Regions from separate parts of the Hydrogenophaga sp. T66 genome, predicted to be linked through region 1. Evidence: riboswitches for the same ligand, from Rfam matches in the RefSeq annotation. Region 1 holds a riboswitch; the other holds the start of a gene.
What was found. A riboswitch is a leader RNA that binds a small molecule or an ion and turns the genes downstream of it on or off. The one in region 1 is predicted to bind S-adenosylhomocysteine.
Positions count from the first base shown of each region.

Region 2: another riboswitch for S-adenosylhomocysteine. It lies ahead of metH (methionine synthase); the one in region 1 lies ahead of ahcY (adenosylhomocysteinase).

Region 1 is NZ_JBXVVX010000001.1:158,531-169,658, forward strand. Features, by position in the region: gene uvrA (excinuclease ABC subunit UvrA) at 1-2,771, shown strand, start outside; gene AC2D80_RS00675 (hypothetical protein) at 2,857-3,213, shown strand; gene AC2D80_RS00680 (hypothetical protein) at 3,228-3,608, opposite strand; gene AC2D80_RS00685 (MFS transporter) at 3,661-4,848, opposite strand; gene AC2D80_RS00690 (HAD-IIB family hydrolase) at 4,845-5,639, opposite strand; S-adenosyl-L-homocysteine riboswitch at 5,691-5,775, shown strand; gene ahcY (adenosylhomocysteinase) at 5,844-7,277, shown strand; gene AC2D80_RS00700 (TlyA family RNA methyltransferase) at 7,385-8,131, shown strand; gene metF (methylenetetrahydrofolate reductase [NAD(P)H]) at 8,144-8,974, shown strand; gene AC2D80_RS00710 (septal ring lytic transglycosylase RlpA family protein) at 9,007-9,432, shown strand; gene AC2D80_RS00715 (OmpW/AlkL family protein) at 9,636-10,238, shown strand; gene AC2D80_RS00720 (2Fe-2S iron-sulfur cluster-binding protein) at 10,275-11,128, opposite strand, start outside.
Region 2 is NZ_JBXVVX010000003.1:146,365-157,492, forward strand. Features, by position in the region: gene AC2D80_RS13025 (hypothetical protein) at 1-33, shown strand, start outside; partial or broken gene AC2D80_RS13030 (ATP-binding protein) at 348-989, shown strand; gene AC2D80_RS13035 (acetoacetate decarboxylase family protein) at 1,087-1,878, shown strand; gene AC2D80_RS13040 (helix-turn-helix transcriptional regulator) at 1,875-2,678, shown strand; gene AC2D80_RS13045 (glycine zipper 2TM domain-containing protein) at 2,679-3,116, opposite strand; gene metH (methionine synthase) at 3,246-5,978, opposite strand; S-adenosyl-L-homocysteine riboswitch at 6,008-6,102, opposite strand; gene AC2D80_RS13055 (RNA methyltransferase) at 6,111-7,181, opposite strand; gene AC2D80_RS13060 (pirin family protein) at 7,299-8,165, shown strand; gene AC2D80_RS13065 (nuclear transport factor 2 family protein) at 8,175-8,642, opposite strand; gene cynS (cyanase) at 8,746-9,189, opposite strand; gene AC2D80_RS13075 (ABC transporter ATP-binding protein) at 9,353-10,237, opposite strand; gene ntrB (nitrate ABC transporter permease) at 10,227-11,093, opposite strand.

The DNA of each region.
Region 1 (11,128 bases):
TCAACGCCCGGGAGCACAACCTCAAGCAGCTCAGCGTGGACATCCCGCGCGGCAAGTTCAACGTCATCTCGGGCGTGAGCGGGTCGGGCAAGAGCACGCTGGCCTTCGACATCCTGTTCAACGAAGGCCAGCGCCGTTACCTCGAAAGCCTGAACGCCTACGCGCGCAGCATCGTGCAGCCCGCTGGCCGGCCCGAGGTGGATGCGGTCTACGGCATCCCGCCCACGGTGGCCATCGAGCAGCGCCTGTCGCGCGGTGGCCGCAAGAGCACGGTCGGCACCACCACCGAGGTCTGGCATTTCCTGCGGCTGCTGTTTGTGAAGCTGGGCTTGCAGCACTGCGTGCACGACGGCGCGGCGGTGAAGCCGCAGAGCGCCGACAGCATCGCCGCGGCGCTGCTGCGCCAGTACGCCGGCCAGCACGTGGGCCTGCTCGCGCCGCTGGTCGTCAACCGCAAGGGCGTCTACACCGAGCTGGCCGACTGGGCGCGTCCGCGCGGCCACACCCACCTGCGCGTGGACGGCGAGTTCCTGCCCACGACGAACTTTCCGCGCATCGACCGCTTCAAGGAGCACACCATCGAACTGCCGGTGGCCGATCTGGTGATCGACCCGGCCGATGAGGCGGGACTGCGCGCCCAGCTGGCGCGCACGCTGGAGCTGGGCAAGGGCACGCTGCACCTCCTGCACCCGCTGGATGGCTTGCAGGCCGCGCTGGCCGAGGGGCGTTCCACGCGCGGCCTGGGTGCGGTGCAGGTGTTCAGCACCGCGCGCGCCTGCCCGGTCTGCAGCACCAGCTACCCCGAGCTGGACCCGCGCCTGTTCTCCTACAACAGCAAACACGGCTGGTGCCCCGACTGTGTGGGCACGGGCGTGAAACTCTCGCGCGAGCAGCGCCGCGCGCTGGACGACTCGGTCCGCGACGACCAGGACAAGGGCCGCGAACAGAGCTTCGCCGAACCGGAGGTGGACGACCTGACCGACGAGGCCTGCCCGACCTGCGAAGGCACGCGGCTCAACGCCCAGGCGCGCGCCGTGCGCTTCAACGGCGTGGGCATCACCGACGTCGCGCGGCTGTCGGTCAGCGAGGTGCGGCGCTGGGTGCGCGAGCTGATGGGCCCCCACGCTCCGCCGCTGCGCGGGTCGCTGCCCCCCGAGGGGGCTGTTTCGCCTTGGGGCGGCCCGGCGGCGAAACGGCTGGCTGACGAGTTGCCGGTGATGACGCAGCGCGAGGCCGACATCGCCCGCGACCTGCTGCCGGAGATTGAAGGCCGGCTGGCCTTTCTGGAGCAGGTGGGGCTGAACTACCTCACGCTCGACCGCGGCGCGCCGTCCCTCAGCGGCGGCGAGGCCCAGCGCATCCGGCTGGCCGCCCAGCTTGGCAGCAACCTGCAAGGCGTGTGCTACGTGCTGGATGAGCCCACGATCGGCCTGCACCCGCGCGACAACCAGATCCTGCTCGATGCCCTGCACCAGCTGGGCCGGCAGGGCAACACGCTGGTGGTCGTGGAGCACGATGAGGACACCATCCGCCGCGCCGATCACATCATCGACATCGGTCCCAGCGCGGGACGCCGCGGCGGCCGTGTCGTGGCCCAGGGCTCGGTCGACGACCTCGCGGCCAGCGACGAATCGCTGACCGGCCGCTACCTGCGCCACGCGATGAAGCACCCGCTGCAGCCGCGCCGCCCGGTCGCGGCCGACGGCGAGTGCCTCAGCCTGCGCGGGGCCGCGCTGCACAACCTGCAGCGCGTGGACGTGGACGTGCCGCTGCGCCGGCTGGTGGTGGTGACGGGTGTTTCCGGCTCGGGCAAATCCACGCTGGCGCGCGATGTGCTGCTGACCAACACCGCGGCGGCCGTGGCCCAGCGCAGCACGGCCGCCGGCCGCCGCGCCTGGGACGAGGCGGGCGAGCGGCCGGCGTGGGTCGGTTGTGACAAGCTGCTCGGCAGCGAGCCGGTCGATCGGGTGCTGGAGGTCGACCAGACGCCCATCGGCAAAACGCCGCGTTCCTGCCCGGCCACCTACATCGGCTTCTGGGACACGGTGCGCAAGCTGTTTGCCGACACGCTGGAGGCCAAGGCCCGCGGCTACGGCCCGGGCCGCTTCAGCTTCAACACCGGCGAAGGCCGCTGCCCCAGTTGCGAAGGCCAGGGCATGCGCACCATCGAGATGAGTTTCCTGCCGGACGTGAAGGTGCCCTGCGAAACCTGTCACGGCGCGCGGTTCAACCCCGAAACGCTGGCCGTGACCTGGAAGGGCAAGAGCGTCGGTGACGTGCTGCAGATGGCGGTCGACGAAGCGGTCGAGTTCTTCGCGTCCATGCCGGCCATCAGCCACCCGCTGCAGCTGCTCAAGGACGTGGGCCTGGGCTACCTGACGCTGGGCCAGCCCTCGCCCACGCTCAGCGGCGGCGAGGCGCAACGCATCAAGCTCGTCACCGAACTCAGCAAGGTGCGCGACGAGGTTGGCCGCCGCGGCCAGAAGGCGCCGCACACGCTGTACGTGCTTGATGAGCCGACCGTGGGCCTGCACATGGCCGACGTGGAGAAGCTCATCCGCGTGCTGCACCGGCTGGTGGATGGCGGCCACAGCGTGGTGGTGATCGAGCACGACCTTGACGTGATGGCCGAGGCCGACTGGATCATCGACCTGGGACCCGAAGGCGGCGCCGGGGGCGGCCGGGTGGTCGCGGCCGCGGCGCCCGAGGCCGTCGTGGCCGCGGGCACGCACACCGGGCGTGTGTTGGCGCCGGTGTTGGCCCGGACATGAGCCCCGCCGGCGCCGCGTCGCGGCTTCCCCCCGGGGGGACCACACCAGCGGACGGGCGGGGCCCGTTCCGCGGTGTGTGCTGGCGATGTGTCCGCGGCGCGGGCGTTTCCGGGGTGCGGCGTTGAAGCGGCGGGTGATCCACATCGAACCCTCGGCGCCGGCCAAGCCGGCGCTGGGTGCGCCGTGCAACGGCTGCGGCGTGTGTTGCCTGCTGGAGCCCTGCCCGCTGGGGATGGTGATCTCGCGCCGCCGGCGCGGCGCCTGCGACGCGCTGCGCTGGGACAGCGCCCAGCGCGTGTACCGCTGCGGCGCGATCACCGATGCGCCGGGGGTGCTCGGTCCGCGCTGGGCCTGGGCCGCGCCCGCGCTGCGCCGCGTCGCGCGCCGCTGGATCGCGGCCGGCGCGGGTTGCGACGCGGACGTCGACGCCAAGCGGGCTTGACCGTCGCCGCGGGCTCAGCGCGCGAGCAGCACGCCCACGCCCACCGCCAGCACCACCACCGCCACGATCAACACGCGCGTGCGCACGCGCAGCAGCTCCACCGCGGCCACCAGGCGCGCGTTCTGTTCGGCCAGTTCGCTGACGGTCTGCGTCAGCTGTTGTTGCGCCGCGGCCTGCTGATCGAGCCACTGCCGCGCCTCGATGAGCCGGTTGCGCAATTCACCCAGGCTGGGTGGCTCGGCCGCGGGGTCCAGCGGCGGGCTGGTGGGCACCGGCGCTGGCGGCGCTTCCTGCTTGTCGAGCAGCTTGCGCGCGGCCGCCAGCACCTTGGGCGCGTGTTCGATCACGTCGCCCCAGGGGATGACGCGCAGCGCGGTGATCCAGGATATGGCCATGAAGGTCCTCGCGGTGGGGTTGAAAGCTCTGATGCCGATCGCGCGGCGAGGTTCACGCCGCGCGCCGCAGCAACACCACGCCCAGCGCCGCCACGCCCAGCAACAGGGCCGGAAAGCCCAGCACCGGCGCCCACTGCAGCGCGGCCGCGCCCAGCGCCGGCGCGAGCACGCCGCCCAGCGTGTAGCTCAGCACCAGCACCGCCGTGCTGTTGACCAGCGTGATGCCGCCCTCGCGCGAGCCGATGTCGATCATGGCCAGTGTGTAGAGACAGCCTCCCGCGCCACCCCACACAAAGGCGACCGGCGCGGCCAGCCAGGGCATCCCCGCCACCCACGGGATGGCCAGCGTCGCCAGCAGCGTGATCACCGCGCACGCGCGCATCAGCGTCAGCCGCGCCGCCGGGGCGTCGCCCCAGCGCGCGGCCGGGTGGTGGGCCATGCGGTCGGCCAGCACGCCCGCGGGCAGCATCATCAGCGCGCTGCCCAACCCGCTGGCCGACACCAGCAGCGCCGCCGCCGTGGCGCCGAGGCCCAGCGCCAGGCCGTACAGCGGGAGGATCGCGGTGAGGCCGCTTTCGAAGAAGCCGCCGACGAAGCCGACCGACATGATCAGCGGGTGGGCGCGCAGGGCGTGCCACACACCGGCCAGCCCCACCCGGGCCTCGTGCGCGTCGGCCGCGGCCGGCAGCGGCGGTATCGCCAGGCTCCACAGCAGACCGGCGGCCATGAAGCCCAGCGCGATCCAGATCGCTGCCGGCGCCTGCGGTCCGACCCAGGCCAGCAGCAGGGGGCCGAGCACGAAGGTGGCGCCGACCATGGTTTCAAACAAGCCGACCATCCGTCCGCGCTGGGTGGGCGGCGAAAACTCCGCCACCACCGCCTCGGCCAGCACCCAGCGCAGCCCGGCCGCCATCCCGGCCGCCAGTTCGAGGCCAAACCACAGCGGCAAGCTGTCCGTCAGCGCGAAGCCGGCGGTCGCCAGCACCGGGATGGCGGCGGCCAGCCAGAGCGTGGGCCGGCGTCCCAGCCGCGCCGTCACCGCCGAGGCGAAGGGCGTCATCAGGAACACCCCGAGCCAGCCGGTGGCGGCAAACAGGCCGGCCAGTGCGGTCGACTCGCCCGCGTCCTTGAGGCGCAACAGCAACAGCGGTGTCAGCATGAAATAGCCGACCAGTTCGAAGAAGGTCGAACCGAAGATCACCCACAGCCCGCGGCGGGCCAGCGGCGGCGCCCCGCTCACGCCCGTCCCCGCGCGGCCAGCACCGCCTCGACCACTTCGGCAAACCCGGCGCCGCGCGGCGCGCCGGTGCGGTAGGCCGGCGGGCGCGGCAGACCGACCAGCGCGCCGGCGCCATTGGCCACGGCCACGGTGTGCCGCAGGTGGGCAAACATCACCGCGTCGTTGGCCGAGTCGCCCACGAACACCCACCGGTCGGCCTCGGCGTCGAGGTCGCGCCCGAGCCGGTGGCGCACCAGCCAGCGCGCGCCGCTGAGCTTGTCGTGGGCGCCGAGCCAGGCGTTGAGGTGGATGCTGCTGACGGTCACGCGCAGCCCGGCGGCGCGCAGCAGGCTCGCGGCCCGGTCCACGTCCGCGCCGCTCAGCCGGGCGTGCTCGGCGTGGTCGATGGCCAGGTCGGTGTCGCGCCCGGCGCTGTCGCGCGCCAGCCGGGCGTGGGGCAGGGCGGCCTGCACCGCGCGCCAGGCGGTGGCGCGCCGTGTGGCGTGGGCCCGGCGGTGGGCCGCGGGCTGCGCGTGGGCGCGGCGCAGGCGCCGGCCGTCCCGCCACAGCGCCACCGCGCCGTTTTCGGCGGCCAGCGCGGTGAGCCCCCAGTCGCGCGCGGCGGCCTCGCTCCAGCCGACCGCCCGCCCCGTGAGGGCAATGACCGGCAGCCCCGCCGCGCGCAGGCGCGCGATGGCCGCCAGGGCCTCGGCGTCGGGGCGGGCGTCGGTGGTGAGGGTGTCGTCGATGTCGGTCAGCACGCCCAGGATCGGCGCGCGGTCCGCCACCGGCCAGTCGGCAAGAGGGCGCATGGTGTGAGGAAAAGCGCAGCAGTGTCGCACGCGCTGCGGTAAACTCTGCGTCCATCCGAGGAGCGTTGCAGCGCCCACCGCCCCCCAGCGGCACCGGCGTGAGGCTCGGACATCCATGCAACGACGCTCATCCACGACGTGCCGTGCGATGGGCTTTTTTTTCGCCCGCCGCGTGGCCATCACCCACCTCCGGAGCGAAAAACCATGAATGCACGACTCAACACCGCCGTCAACGCCGACTGCGTGATTGCCGACATCGGCCTGGCCGACTGGGGCCGCAAGGAAATCAAGATCGCCGAGACCGAGATGCCCGGCCTGATGGCGATCCGCGAGGAATACGCCGCCAGCCAGCCGCTCAAGGGCGCGCGCATCACCGGCTCGCTGCACATGACCATCCAGACCGCGGTGCTGATCGAGACGCTGCAGGCGCTCGGCGCACAGGTCCGCTGGGCCTCGTGCAACATCTTCTCCACCCAGGACCACGCCGCCGCCGCGATCGCCGCCAAGGGCACGCCGGTCTTCGCCATCAAGGGCGAAACCCTGGCCGATTACTGGGACTACACCCACCGCATCTTCGACTTTGGCCCCGCGGGCACCCCGGGCGAAGGCCCGAACATGATCCTGGACGACGGCGGCGACGCCACGCTGCTGATGCACCTGGGCCAGCGCGCCGAGAAGGACGCCTCCCTCCTGGCCAACCCGCAAAGCGAAGAAGAGACCTGCCTGTTCAACTCGATCAAGGCCAAGCTCGCGCAGGACCCGACCTGGTACACCCGCAAGGCCGCCGAGATCATCGGCGTGACCGAAGAGACCACCACCGGCGTGCTGCGCCTCAACGAGATGTCCGCCAAGGGCACGCTGCAGTTCCGCGCCATCAACGTCAATGACAGCGTCACCAAGAGCAAGTTCGACAACCTGTACGGCTGCCGCGAGAGCCTGGTCGACGCCATCAAGCGCGCCACCGACGTGATGATCGCCGGCAAGGTGGCCGTGGTCGCCGGCTACGGCGATGTGGGCAAGGGCAGCGCCCAGGCCCTGCGCGCGCTGTCCGCCCAGGTGTGGGTGACCGAGATCGACCCCATCAACGCCCTGCAGGCCGCGATGGAAGGCTACAAGGTCGTGACCATGGAATACGCCGCCGACAAGGCCGACATCTTCGTCACCGCCACCGGCAACAAGAACGTCATCCGCTACGAGCACATGGCGGCGATGAAGGACGAGGCCATCGTCTGCAACATCGGCCACTTCGACAACGAGATCGACGTCGCTTCGCTCGAGAAGCTGCAGTGGGACGAGATCAAGCCGCAGGTCGACCATGTCGTGTTCCCCGATGGCAAGAAGATCACCCTGCTGGCCAAAGGCCGCCTGGTGAACCTCGGTTGCGCCACCGGCCACCCGAGCTTCGTCATGAGCTCCAGCTTCGCCAACCAGACAATTGCGCAGGTCGAACTCTTCACCAAGAGCGCGAACTATGAAGTGGGCAAGGTGTACACCCTGCCCAAGCACCTCGACGAGAAGGTCGCCCGCCTGCACCTGAAAAAGGTCGGCGCGATGCTGACCGAGCTGAGCGACGAGCAGGCTGCGTACATCGGGGTGAAGAAGGAAGGCCCGTACAAGGCCAACACCTACCGCTACTGAAGCCATCACCCCCGCCGCGCTTTGCGCGACCCCCGTCCGGGGGCGATGCCTGCGGTCCGGCCAAGCCGGTTCCGCGGCATCTCTCGACAGGGCCACAGCACTCCGGCATGCGTGTTGATCAACTCCTCGTCGAGCGCGCGCTGGCGGCCTCACGGTCGCAGGCGCAGCGTCTGGTGGCGGCGGGCGTGCGCTGGCGCTTGCCCGGCGGCGCGTGGCGCACCGCCACCAAGAACGGTGACGACGTGCCTGCGGCGGCGGAGCTGGCGCTGGTGGACACCGCCGAGACGCGCTTCGTCTCGCGCGGCGGTCTCAAGCTGGCGGGCGCGCTCGACCGCGTGGGCCTGCCGGTGGCCGGTCTGCGCTGCCTCGACGTGGGGCAGAGCAGTGGTGGTTTCACCGACTGCCTGTTGCAGCGCGGTGCTGCCCAGGTGGTGGGCGTGGACGTGGGTTCGGGGCAGCTGCATCCGTCGCTGCGCAGCGATGGGCGCGTGGTGTGCCACGAACACCTCAACGCCCGCGACCTGACGCCGGCCGCGGTGGGTGCGCCGCCGCTGTTTGACCTCATCGTGGGCGACCTGTCCTTCATCTCCCAGACGCTGGTGTGGCCGGCGCTGGCGCCGTTGATGGTGCCGGGCGGTCACGGTCTGATGCTGGTGAAGCCGCAGTTCGAGCTGCAGCCGGCCGACATCGGCAAGGGCGGGCTGGTGCGGGACGAGGCGGCCTATCCGCGGGTGCAGGCCCGCGTGACCGAGGCGCTGTCGGGCCTGGGCCTGTCGGTGCGCGACTATTTCGACAGCCCGATCACCGGCGGTGACGGGAACCGCGAGTTTTTCATCCATGCAATCAAACCTTGAAGAGGGCCGCGCATGAGCCTGCCGATCAGTCTGGAGTTTTTCCCGCCGAAAACGTCCGAAGGCGCCGAGAAGCTGCGCGCGGTGCGCCAGCAGCTGTACGGGTTGGCGCCTGAGTTCTGCTCGGTCACGTTTGGCGCCGGTGGGTCCACGCAGGATGGCACCTTGCAGACCATAACCGAAATCATGGCGGAGGGTTGTCCGGCGGCGCCTCACCTGAGCTGCATTGGCCAGACGCGCGACAGCATCCGCGCGCGCCTGGCGGCCTACGCGGCCGCCGGGGTCAAGCGCATCGTGGCCTTGCGGGGCGATCTGCCCAGTGGCTATGGGCTGGGCGGCGAATTCCGCTACGCCAGCGACCTGGTGGCCTTCATCCGCGCCGAGACCGGCGACGACTTCCACATCGAGGTTGCGGCCTACCCCGAGACGCATCCCCAGGCCCGATCGCCGGAGGCCGACCTGCAGGCCTATGTGGCCAAGGTGCGTGCCGGTGCGGACAGCGCGATCACGCAGTACTTCTTCAACAGCGACGCGTATTTCCGCTTCGTGGACGACGCGCACCAGCTTGGAGCCGACGTCCCGGTGGTGCCGGGGATCATGCCGATCACCAGTTCGACGCAGCTGCTGCGCTTCTCCGACGCCTGCGGCGCCGAGATCCCGCGCTGGATCCGCCTGCGCCTGCAGGCCTACGGCGATGACACCGCGTCGATCAAGGCTTTCGGCCTGGACGTGGTGACCGACCTGTGCGACCAGCTGCGCAACGGCGGTGTGCCCGGGCTGCACTTCTACACCATGAACCAGAGCGCGGCCACGCGGGAGATCGTGCAGCGCCTGCAGCCGCTGTGAGCGCGGGGCACCGGTCGCCGCGGCGCGGCGGGGTGTCGTCCGTCTGGCCTGCGGTGGCGATGGTGCTGGTGATGGCGCTGGGTTTGGCCGGCTGCGCCAGCGGTCCCGCGGCGCTGCCGCCCCCGGCCGGGCCCGACGCGCCCGCCGACGCAGCGCCGGCCGGTCCGCGCGTGCTCGATCGCGGCATCGGCTCCTGGTACGGCGAGGGTTTTGCCGGCCGACGCACCGCCAGCGGCGAAGCCTTCGATCCCAACGCCCTGACCGCGGCCCACCGCTCCTTGCCCTTCGGCACGCGCGTGCGCGTGCGCCACGAGGCCACTGGTCAGGAGGTGGTCGTTCGCATCAACGACCGCGGCCCGCACATCGGCGGGCGCGTGATCGACCTCAGCCGGGCGGCGGCGGCGCGCATTGGCCTGCTGCGCGCGGGGGTGGGGCCGGTGGTGCTGCTCAGCGAGTGAAGCGCTCGCCCGGCGCGCCGTTGCGCCCGCGAGACGCCCGGGTTTGATGCGCGTCAAGAACGTGCTGCGTGGCAGCACGCCGGCCGGCGGGCCTTGATGTGACGCAAAGGGCGCGTGCGGCCCGGCTTCTGTAATGGTTCTCGGGCATCGCGCCCCGACACCGTCGCAGAAACCCTCTCCGCCAACTTCGCCGAAGACGCACCATGAAAAAGCAAGCCATCGCGCTGACCGCCGCCGCGGCCGCCCTGTTCACCACGACCACCGCCTTCGCCCAGGACATTCCGGCCGGCAGCATCCTGCTGCGCGCCCGCGCCGTGCACCTGGACAGCGCCAACAAGGACGGCACCGGCCTCGGCCTGACGGTCAACGACAAATGGATCCCGGAGGTGGACGTGAGCTACTTCTTCACGCCCAACATCGCCGCCGAACTCGTGCTCACCGTGCCGCAGAAGCACACCGTCTCGTCCAACGGCACGGCCATCGGCAGCCTGCGCCACCTGCCGCCCACGCTGCTGCTGCAGTACCACTTCAACGCCGGCGGTTTCAAGCCCTACGTCGGCGCCGGCATCAACTTCACCCGCTTCAGCTCGGTCAACGTGCTCGGCGGCGCTGCCACGCTGGACCGCACCAGCACCGGCGCGGCCCTGCAGATCGGCGTGGACATTCCGCTGGCCAAGGACCTCTACCTCAACGTGGACGTGAAGAAGGTGTTCATCAAGACCACGGTCAGCGCCGGTGGCGCCGCGCTGGGCGACTTCAAGGTCGATCCGCTGCTGGTCGGCGTCGGCCTGGGCTGGCGCTTCTGACGTCCCGGCGAGGCGCCGGGTCCGCCGCGCGCGGGCTCAGCGCTCGTCGAAGCTCACCACCACGCGCTCGGTGGTGGGCCGGGCCTGGCAGGTCAGCACGAAGCCCTGCCGGGTCTCCCAGTCTTCGAGGGTGAAGTTCTTCTCCATCTCGACGGCGCCCTCCATCACCCGCGCCCGGCAGGTGCAGCACACGCCACCGCGGCACGACCACGGCAGGTCCAGGCCAGCCTCCAGCGCCACGTCGAGCACGCGCTGCGCCGGCGTCATGCGCAAGGCGTGGGGCTTGCCGTCCAGCACGATGGTCAGCGACACGGGGCCCTCGCCAGCGCTGGTGGCGTTCGTCGCGTTGGGGCGGCCGGCGGCGTCGCGGCGCGGGGCCGGGGTGGCCGCGCCCGGCGACAGGAAGCGCTCGGTGTGGATGCGTTCGGGCTTCACGCCGGCGTCGAGCAACGCGGCCTCGGTGGCGTCGATCATGCCGGCCGGGCCGCAGACGAACACCTCGTCCATGCTGGCCACCGGCAGCAGCGCGTCGATCAGTGCGCGCACCTTCGGCCCGTCGATGCGGCCCTCCAGCAGCGGCACCTCTTGCGCCTGGCGCGACAGGATGTGGATCAGCGTGAGGCGGTCGCGGTAGCGGTCTTTGAGGTCCTGCAGCGCCTCGTTGAACATCACGCTGGCCATGTTGCGGTTGCCATAGACCAGCGTGAACTTCGCGGTCGGCGACGCCTCGAGCGTGGACGCCATGATGGACAGGATGGGCGTGATGCCCGAGCCCGCCGCGAAGCCCACGCGGTGGATCGCCCGCGGGCGGTGAACGGTGAATCGGCCGTCGGGTGGCAGCACCTGCAGCGTGTCACCGGCCTTGAGCTGGGTGGTGGCCCAGCCGCTGA
Region 2 (11,128 bases), on a different contig from region 1:
ACTGTCTCCGAACGACCCGAGAGTGCCCGGTGACGGGCTTGAAGCTGACTCTCACTTTGCGGGCGTGAGTGACTGCAACCGCTGCAAACCCGTCATTCGAGCTTGGCTCGCCATTAGCGAGCCCAACCTAGGGCAAGTTGGAAACAGTTCTGTGACCGGTCGGCTCCAACGAGCATCTCGTCTAGACCAGCCCTACGGTTGATCGGTGCAGACCAACAACGTGGCGGACGGCAGCCCATCTACTACTGAACGATAGCCTACGCGCAAAAAACAGCCCTTAGGTACTACGCGGGTTCAAATTTACGCGTTTTTGAGATCGACACAACCTCTAACTCTGGCTATGCCCACCGGGCGAAATCTCGCTGGCGCACCACGGCGTGCTGTTCCTCGACGAGCTGCCCGAATTTCCGCGCAGCGCCCTCGAGGCCCTGCGCGAGCCGCTGGAAACCGGCCACATCCGCATCGCCCGCGCCGCCCAGTCCACCGACTTCCCCGCCCGCTTCCAGCTCATCGCCGCCATGAACCCCTGCCCCTGCGGCCACCTCGGCCACCCCACGCGGGCGTGCCGCTGCACGCCCGAGCGCGTGGCCCAGTACCAGGGACGCCTGAGCGGCCCGCTGCTCGACCGCATCGACCTGCAGGTGGAGGTGGGCGCGCTGCGCGCCGACGAACTGCTGACCGGCCCGCCCGGCGAGCCCAGCGCGGCCGTGCGCCCGCGGGTGGCGGCAGCGCGGGCGCGCGCGGCCGCGCGCCAGGGCGGCCCCAACCGCGATCTCGACGGCGCGGCACTCGACACCCACGCCGCCGTCGACCCCGCCGCCCGCGCCTTCCTGCAAGCGGCGGCCCAGCGCCTGGGCTGGAGCGCCCGCGCCATGCACCGCTGCCTGCGCGTGGCCCGCACCATCGCCGACCTCGCCGCCAGCGACACGGTCGCCGTCGGCCACGTGGCCGAGGCCGTGCAGTACCGGCGGGTGCTGCGCGGGGGGTGAGGCAAGCGGTGAAGTGAGGGGAGCGAGGCCGACGGTCAGCGCCGCGGGGTTCACAAACGTTCTAGCCACGCGCCACGGGCGGCGGCACCATCGCGCCATGGACACCCCCGCCTGGCCCCACGCCAGCTTCACCGCCCCGTTCACCGCCCGCGGCCGGGCCGCGCTGGTGCCGCCGCCGCCCTGGCACTACGCGGGATGGCTGTTGAACGTGGCCTTCCGCTTCGACGCCGCCCTCGCCGCGGGCTGGGTGCCGCCGGTGGTCGGCCGGGCCACGGGGCGCGGCTGTGTGCACTTCGCCGACTGGCAGGCCTGCACCGACGGCCGTGAGCTGCTCGATCCGGTGCACGCGCAGTACCGCGAGACGATCGTGGTGCTGGAAGTGGCGCGCGCCGATGGCCAGACCGCGGCCTATTGCCCGTTCATCTGGGTGGATCAGGACGTGGCGCTGGTGCGCGGGCTGCTGCAGGGCTGGCCCAAGAAGCTGGGCACGACCTGGCTCACCCGCAGCCTGCCGCTGATTCACCCGGCCGCCGCGCCGGTGATGGCCGGCAGCCGGCTGGGCGCGAGCCTGGCGGTGAAGGACCGGCGTCTGGTCGAGGCCCGGGCCACCCTCACCGGCGCACCCGGCCAGCCGCTGGGCTTTCTCGCGCTGCCCACGGTGGGAGCGGTCGGCTGGCCCGACCTGCGCGCGCCCCACGAGCGGCCCGTGCCGACCTTCGTGCGCTCGGCGATCACCGGCAAGGTGGACGCCGGCTGGCACGCCGCCGAAGCCACGCTGGACTTCCTGCCGCACCCGACCGAGGAGGTCGGGGCGCTGGGCGGGTGTGCGGTGGACAGCGCCAGCGCGGGCTGGCTGGGGTTGACCGTGACCGGCGCGCTGGACGCATGAACGCGCCGCCGCGCCGCTCCCGCGTGCGACGGCTGCATCTGGCCGCGGGGGTCGAACGGGTTGACCACGCGCAAGCGTGGCAGGAGTGGATGCCCCACTGGCACGACGAATGGTCGTTCGGCGCGGTGATCGACGGGGAGTGCCGCTGTGTGGTGGGGGGCCAGCCGCTGACGGTGCGCGCGGGCGACGTGGTGGCGATCCGGCCGGGTGAGGTGCACACCGGCGCCTTGCTGCCGGCCGGGCCGACGGCCTCGGTGGCGGTGGTGATGCTGTACGCGCCCGAGGCCTGGCTCGCGGCCGAGGGGCTCCACCCGCCGCCGCGCAGCGGCCGGGTCCGCTTGCCCGGGCTGGCCGCCCGCGCGCGCGACGTGCGCAGCGCCGACGCGGCGCGCGAGTGGCTGCAGGCGCTGCTGCGGGCGTGGCGCCGCGCGAACCCGGCCCCGGGCCACGACGCGCCGGCCCCGCGGCCGCTCGGTCCGGCGGCGCAGCGGCTGCTCGCCGCCATGCAGGCCGCGCTGGCCGAGGGCGCACCGACGGTGGCCGGCGTGGCGGCGCGCTGCGGCGTGAGCCGCGAACGCGTGCACCGGGTGATCACGCAATCGCTCGGCCTGACGCCGCGGGACTACCTGCTCGCGGTGCGCCTGCACCGCGCGCGCAGTCTCGTGCTGGAGGGCATGGCGCTGGCCGAGGTGGCTACGGCCTGCGGTTTCGCCGACCAGGCGCACTTCACGCGCTGGTTCCAGCGGCTGTTTGGCTATTCACCGGGCGACCTCGCGCACGCCGCGCGCGCCGCCGGCTGATCACTTCAGCGGGATCAGCTGGCCGCGCTCGTCCACGCGCACCACGCCGCCCTTGCCCCAGGTGGGCTGGCTGGCGGTTTCAAAACGGCGCAGGCTGCCGTCCTTCATCTTCACGTCGGTGACCCACACGGTCTTCTTGGTCACCTTCTTCTGCACCTCGTTGCCCACGTAGGCGCCGCCGACCGCGCCGCCGACCGTGGCCAGGGTCTTGCCGGTGCCGCCGCCGATCTGGTTGCCCAGCAGGCCACCGACCACCGCGCCGCCCACGATACCCACCGCGCCGCCTTCGCCGTCGCGCTTTTCGCTGTGCACGGCCTGCACCACGCCACAGGTGGGGCACAGCTTCTTGCTGTCGGCCAGCGAGGGGCCGGCGGTCAGGAGCGCGGCGGTGGCCAGCGCCAGGGGGGTGAGAAAACGGCGGGGGGTGGACAGGTTCATGGGCTCCTCCGAGCAGGGTGGGACAGACCTGCAGCGTAGCCGCCGGGCCGGCCCAGCGCCAGGGGGTTCCGGCCGGTGGCCGCTGGCAGCGGTTCGTCACCGGCTCATCACCGGCTCATCAGCGCTTCGTCAGAGGTTCGGCGCCAGCCAGCGCTGCAACTCGTCGCGCGCCACGCGGCTGCGCTCGGCCAGATCGGCCAGCTGGTCCTCGCCAATCTTGCCGACGTTGAAATAGGTGCTCTGCGGGTGGCTGAGGTAGAAGCCGCTGACGCTGGCCGCCGGCGTCATGGCCAGGCTCTCGGTCAGGCCCATGCCGATGTCGCCGGCCTGCAGCAGGTCAAACATGTCGCGCTTGACCGAGTGGTCCGGGCAGGCCGGGTAACCCGGGGCGGGGCGAATGCCCTGGTACTTCTCGGCGATCAGGTCCTCGTTGCTCAGCGACTCGCCGGCGGCGTAGCCCCACAGGTCGGTGCGCACGCGGTGGTGCATCTGCTCGGCCAGCGCCTCGGCCAGCCGGTCGGCCAGGGCCTTGAACAGGATGGCGGCGTAGTCGTCGTGGTCGGCGAGGAACTGGCGCTCCTTGTTCTCCACGCCAAGGCCGGCGGTCACCGCGAACACGCCCACGTAATCGCGCGCCACGCCCTGCGGCGCCACGAAATCGGCCAGGCAGCGGCTGGGCCGCACCACGCCGTCGACCTCCGCCTTCTCGGCCTGCTGGCGCAGCCCGTGCCACACCAGCACCGGGCGCTCACGCGCCTCGTCGGCGTAGAGCGCGATGTCGTCATCGCCCACGCGGTTGGCCGGGTACAGGCCGATCACCGCGTTGGCCTGCAGCCAGCGGCCATCGATCAGGCGCTGCAGCATGCGCTTGCCGTCGCTGAACACCCGCCGCGCCTCCTCGCCCACGACCTCGTCCTTCAGGATCTCGGGGAACGGGCCGGCGAGATCCCAGGTCTGGAAAAACGGACCCCAGTCGATGAAGCGGGCCAGCTCGGCGAGGTCGACGTTCTTGAACACGCGCCGGCCGATGAACTTGGGCACCGGCGGGGTGTAGCCGGACCAGTCGATCGGCGTCCTGTTGGCGCGCGCCCGGGCCAGCGGCCACAGCGGCACGGCCTTCTTGTTCGCGTGCTGCTGGCGCACGCGTTCGTAATCCGCCTTGACCTCCTCGATGTAGGCGGCCGCCTGGGTGGACAGCAGGCCCTGGGCCACGCCCACGCTGCGGGAGGCGTCCGGCACGTACACCACCGGGCCCTCGTAGTGGGGCGCGATCTTCACCGCGGTGTGCACGCGGCTGCAGGTCGCGCCGCCGATCAGCAGCGGCACCTGGCGCTCGCGGAACCACGCGTCCTTCTGCATCTCCGCGGCCACCACCTGCATCTCTTCCAGGCTCGGCGTGATCAGGCCCGACAGGCCCACGATGTCGGCGCCCTCGGCCTTGGCGCGCGCGAGGATCTCGTGGCACGGGACCATCACGCCCATGTTCACCACCTCGAAGTTGTTGCACTGCAGGACCACGGCCACGATGTTCTTGCCGATGTCGTGCACATCGCCCTTGACGGTGGCGATCACGATCTTGCCCTTGGACTTCACGTCGCCACCGGCGGCTTCGAGCCAGCGCTTCTCCTCCTCGATGTAGGGCAGCAGGTGGGCCACGGCCTGCTTCATCACGCGCGCGCTCTTGACCACCTGCGGCAGGAACATCTTGCCCGCGCCGAACAGGTCGCCGACCACGTTCATGCCGTCCATCAGCGGCCCTTCGATCACCGACAGCGGCCGGCCGCCGGCGGCGCGGATCTCCTGCCACATGGCCTCGGTGTCTTCGGTGATGAATTCGTTGATGCCGCGCACCAGCGCGTGCGACAGGCGCTCGCGCACCGGCAGCTGACGCCACTCGTTCTGTTTGCTGTCGTCGCGCGCAGCGCCCTTGGCGGACTCGGCGATCTCGATCAGGCGCTCGCCGGCATCGGGCCGCCGGTTGAGGACCACGTCTTCGACCCGCTCGCGCAACACCGGGTCCAGCTCGTCGTACACGCCGACCATGCCGGCGTTGACGATGCCCATGTCCATGCCCGCCTGGATTGCGTGGTACAGGAACACGGTGTGGATCGCTTCGCGCACCGGCTCGTTGCCGCGGAAGCTGAAGCTCACGTTGCTCACGCCGCCACTGACCTTGGCGCCCGGCAGGTGCTGCTTGATCCAGCGCGTGGCCTCGATGAAATCGACCGCGTAGTTGTCGTGCTCCGGGATGCCGGTGGCGATCGCAAAGATGTTGGGGTCGAAGATGATGTCCTCGGGCGGGAAGCCGACCTCGTCGACCAGCACCCGGTAGGCGCGCTCGCAGATCTCGGTCTTGCGCGCGAAGGTGTCGGCCTGGCCCAGCTCGTCAAACGCCATCACCACCGCGGCCGCGCCATAGCGGCGGATCAGCCGGGCCTGGCGCTTGAACTCCTCCACGCCCTCTTTCATGGAGATCGAGTTCACCACCCCCTTGCCCTGCACGCACTGCAGCCCCGCCTCGATGACCGACCACTTGGAGGAATCGATCATCACCGGCACGCGCGCGATGTCGGGCTCGCCGGCGATCAGGTTGAGGAACCGCACCATCGCGGCCTGGCTGTCGAGCATCGCCTCGTCCATGTTGACGTCGATGATCTGCGCGCCGTTCTCGACCTGCTGGCGCGCGACCGCCAGCGCGTCCTCGAAACGACCCTCCAGGATCATGCGGGCGAAGGCCTTGGAGCCGGTGACGTTGGTGCGTTCGCCGATGTTGACGAACAGGCTGCCGGGGCCGATGACCAGCGGCTCCAGGCCGGAGAGCACCATGGGCGGCGGGGACGAGGGGCGGAGGGACTCGGGCATGCGGCTCACCAGGGTTTTCGGGGAAAACAGACCGGCGAGCGTCGTTGGGGCCTGTTCGCGCCCACTCAAGCCTGACGCCGGGCACCCGGGGGCCGGGGCTGGCGCTGCAACGCTCCTTGAGAGGCGCGGATTTTACCCGGCGGACACCGCCGCGGGACGACGGCGCACGGCCACGACCCGCTCGCCGGTGTCCAGCGCGCGGGCGCGCAGCTGGCCGCAGCCAGCGTCCACGTCCTGGCCGGCGGAGTGACGCAGCTTGGTGAGGATGCCGCGGCGGTGCAGGCGGCGGGCGATCTCGGCGGCCCGCTCCCAGGCGGGCCGCTCAAACGGCAGCCCCTCGACCGCGTTGTAGGGGATCAGGTTGAGCACGCCGTAACGGCCGCCGAGCAGGCGCTCGATGCCCTCGATTTCATCGTCGCCGTCGTTCACGCCGGCCAGCAGCGTCCACTGGTATTGCACCGGGTAGCCGGTGGCGCGGGCGTAGGCGTCGGCGCGCTCGACCAGCTCCGTCGGCGTGAGGCGCGGTGCGCGCGGCAGCAGGCGCTCGCGCAGGTCGGCACGCGTGGTGTGCAGCGACAGGGCCAGCGCAGGCTTGACCACGGCGCGCGGCAAGGCGTCGAACGCGCGCTCGTCGCCAACGGTGGAGAACACCAGGTTCTTGTGGCCGATGCCGCCCACGGTGCCGAGCAACTCGATGGCATCGAGCACCGCGTCGAGGTTGTGGGCGGGCTCGCCCATGCCCATGAACACGACCTTGTTGACTGGCCGGCCGGCGCGGGCCAGCGCCACCTGCGCGACGATCTCGGCGCTGCCGAGCTGGCGGATCAGGCCGCCGGTGCCGGTCATGCAGAAGGCGCAGCCCACGGCGCAGCCCACCTGCGTGGACACGCACAGGCCGCCGCGCGGCAGGCGCACCGACTCGACCGTCTGCCCGTCGTGCAGCGCCACGAGCAGCCGCGCCGATCCGTCTTCGCCGGGGTGTTCGGCCTGCAGGCGCGCGAGGCCGGCGAGCGATTCGCGCAGGGCGGGCCACGCGGTCAGCAGCGGCTTGGGAAAGTGGTGCGCGGGCTGACGCCGGCCGGCATCGGGCGGCAGTGCGTGCAGCCAGTGGCGCAGCACGCGCTGGACATGCAGCGGCCCGGCGCCGAGCGCGCGCAGGCGCTCGCGCAGGTCGGTCAGCTGGGTGGGGGGCGCGTGCGTCATGGGGTGGGGATCGTGGGGTGGGGATTGTCGCGCAGGGTGGCCAGGGCGAGGCGACTTGGCCACAATGAACCTTGGCCTCGCGCGGCCCTCGTCCGCCCGCCCCCCCCGGAGACCCGCATGCCCACCGCCCCGATCACCGCCCGCACCGCCGATCTCGGCCACGGCCTGACCGTGCGCCGCGCCCTGCCGCACGCGCAGCGCCGCGCGGTCGGGCCCTTTGTGTTCTGGGACCATGCCGGGCCGGTGACGCTGGCGCCCGAGGCGGTGCGCGGCGCCGACGTGCGCCCGCACCCGCACATCGGGCTGGCTACGGTGAGTTACCTGCTCAGCGGCGCCATGACCCACCGCGACAGCCTGGGCACGGTGCAGGACATCCGCCCGGGCGACGTGAACTGGATGACCGCGGGCCGCGGCATCAGCCACAGCGAGCGCTTCACCCACCCCGACTCCTTCGCCGGCGGCGGGCTGGAGCTGCTGCAAAGCTGGGTGGCGCTGCCGGCCGAGGCCGAAGAGTGCGCGCCCGCCTTCGCCCACACGCCGCGCGCGGCGCTGCCCGAGGGCGAAGACGGCGGCGTGTGGTGGCGGCTGGTGGCCGGCGAGGCCTTTGGGTGCCGCAGCCCGGTGGCCGTGGCCTCGCCCCTGTTCTACCTGCACCTGCGGGCATCCGCGGGCGCCCGCATTCCGCTGCCCACGGGCCACACCGAGCGCGCGCTGTACGTGGCGCGCGGCCGGGTGCGGGCCGACGGCGCCACGCTGGAGGCCGGCCAGCTGCTGCTGATCGATGGAGCGGAGCCACCGTTGGCGGCCGACACCGACGCCACCGTGTTTCTCTTCGGCGGCGAGCCGCTGGGCCCGCGCTTCGTGTGGTGGAACTTCGTGTCCTCGCGTCGCGAGCGCATCGAGCAAGCCAAGGCCGACTGGGCCGCCGGCCGCTTTGCGCTGCCGCCGGGCGACGACGCGGAGTGGATTCCGCTGCCCGCCTGAGCCCGGCGCTCAGAGCCCCAGCGCGCTCAGGCCCGGGTGGTCGGCCGGTCGCGGCCCCAGCGGCCAGTGAAAGAGCCGGTCGCGCTCGCCGATGGGGCGGTCGTTGATGCTGGCGTGGCGCTCGGCCATGAAGCCCTGGTCGTTGAACAACCAGTTCTCGTTGCCGTGGGAGCGGTACCACTGGCCGGCGTCGTCGCGCCATTCGTACACGAAGCGCACCGCGATGCGGTGGGTGTCAAACGCCCACAGCTCCTTGATCAGCCGGTAGTCCAGTTCGCGCGCCCACTTGCGCACCAGGAAGGCGTGGACCGCGTCCCGGCCCACCGGAAACTCGGCGCGGTTGCGCCAGCGGGTGTCGGGCGTGTAGACCTGAACCACGCGGTCCGGGTCGCGGGTGTTCCACGCGTCCTCGGCGCGGCGCACCTTCTGCGCGGCGGTCTCGGCGTTGAACGGCGGCAGGGGTGGTCGGGTGTCCATCGAGGTGCTTTCAGGTGTGCGCCGCCCGCGCGGACGCCGGGGGTCCGGCTCCGCCGGCCCAAGGCGTCGCCTCCCTCCCTGGGGGGAGGCGCGCCGCGGGAGGTCAATACTGCTTGTACGGCAGGAACTTGCCCGACAGGACCACGTTCACGCGGTCGCCCTTCGGATCGGGTTCGCGGGTGATGTCCATGCTGAAGTCGATGGCGCTCATGATGCCGTCGCCGAATTCTTCGTGGATGAGTTCCTTGATGGTGGTGCCGTACACGCTGACGATCTCGTACCAGCGGTAGATCAGCGGATCGGTCGGCACCTGCGTGGGCAGCGAGCCCTTGTAGGGCACCACCTGCAGCCACTTCTGCTCTTCCGCGGTCAGGCCGAACAGCTTGCCCAGCACTTTGGCCTGTTCGGGCGTGGCGGTCATCTGGCCCAGGCACAGCGCGGTCGTCCATTCCTTGGACTGACCGACCTTCTTGGCAATGGCGGCCCAGCTCATGCCCTTGGCGACTTTGGTGCTGATGATTTTTTCGGTGACGGCGAGTCGGTTCATGGTGTTGCCTCGTTGGGGTGGAAAAAGGAGAAAAACAAATCGACAAGAAAAGACGCCGGCAAGCCCATCCCCGCCGCGGGGCACGGCGGAACCGGCTTCGCCGGGCCGCCGGTGCCGTCCCCCCTCGGGGGGAAGCCGCGCAGCGGCGCAGGGGGGCCCTCGATCAATGCGCTTTCGCGCGGGTGACCAGGAAATCGACGATGTGGTTGCGCAGGTCGTAGTAGCCGTCGAGGTGGTGGAGCTGCGCGCGGGTGCGGCTGCGCGGCAGCGGGTTGACCACCACCTCGGCCAGGCCACCGGGCTTGTAGGTGCCGCCGGCGTCGGCGCCGTTGGTCATGAGCAGGATCCGATCGGCCAGCAGGATGGCCTCGTCCACGTCGTGCGTGATCATGAAGACGGTCTGCTGGGTCTCGCGCACGATGCCCATCAGCTCGTCCTGGATGGTGCCGCGGGTGAGGGCGTCGAGCGCGCCAAATGGCTCGTCGAGCAGCAGCATCTTGGGCTGGATGGAGAACGCCCGGGCGATGCCCACGCGCTGCTTCATGCCGCCGGAGAGCTGGCTGGGCTTCTTGTCGATGGCGTTCGACAGCCCGACCATGCCCACGAACTTCTCCACGTGGGCTTTCAGCGCCGCGCGGTCCATGTCGGGCCAGCGCGACTGCACCGCGAAGGCGATGTTCTGGCGCACGGTGAGCCAGGGCATCAGCGCGTGACCCTGAAACACGACGCCGCGCTCCAGGCTGGGGCCGGCGATCTCGCGACCGTCCATGAAGGCGTGGCCGGTGCTGGCGCTGTCCAGGCCGGCCAGCACGTTGAGGATGGTGGTCTTGCCGCAGCCGCTGTGGCCGATGATGCAGACGAACTCGCCGCGGTCGATCTGGAAGGACACGTCGGCAAACACCGGGCGGTCGGCGTGGTAGGCCTTGCCGAGCTGCTCGACGCGCAGGAAGCCGGTGCCGGGGTTGGCGCTCATGGAAGACTCTTTCGGGGACGGGGTGGCCGCGGCCACGGGCGCGCTCTCGGCGCGGGTTCGGGTCTCACTCCACATAGGTCACCACCTTCTGTGCCTGGGCAAACATCAGGTCGAGCAACATGCCCACGATCCCGATCACCAGCACCGCGAAGATCACGTTGGTGAGGGAGAGGTTGTTCCACTCGTTCCACACGAAGTAGCCGATGCCGGTGCCGCCCACGAGCATCTCGGCAGCCACGATCACGAGCCACGCGATGCCCATGCTGATGCGCATGCCGGTGAGGATGGTCGGCGCGGCGGCCGGCAGGATCACGCGGAAGGCCTTGCGCAGCGGGTTGACCTCCAGCGTGGCGGCCACGTTGAGCCAGTCGCGCTTGACCGACGCCACGCCAAACGCGGTGTTGATCAGCATCGGCCAGACCGAGCAGATGAAGATCACGAAGATGCCGCTGACGCTCGAGTCCTTGAGCGTGTACAGGGCCAGCGGCATCCAGGCCAGCGGGCTGATCGGCTTGAGCACCTGCACGAAGGGGTTGAACGCCTTCTGCATGAGCGGCGACATGCCGATCATGAAACCCAGCGGGATGGCCACCGCCATGGCCAGCAGGAAGCCCAGCGCGACCCGGCCCAGCGAATGCGCGAGCTGGATGCCGATGCCCTTGTCGTTGGGGCCCTTGTCGTAGAAGGGGTCCGACAGGTGCTGCCAGCTCGCCTTGGCGACTTCCAGCGGGGGCGGGAAGCCGGTGGCCTTGGTGTCGCCGCCGGGGTCCTTGCCCATCATCTTGGCGTACTCGATTTCCTCGGCGGTCATCGTGGTGGCCGGGCCGGCGCCGGCGGGCGCGCGGGTGCCGAGGTGCCAGGCACCCAGGAACACGCCCAGCAGCAGCAGCGAGACCAGCGCGGCGCGCAGGTTGAGGTGGAGGGATTTCATCGCGGGTTTCCTGGTGGGCGGCGGCCGGAGGGTGC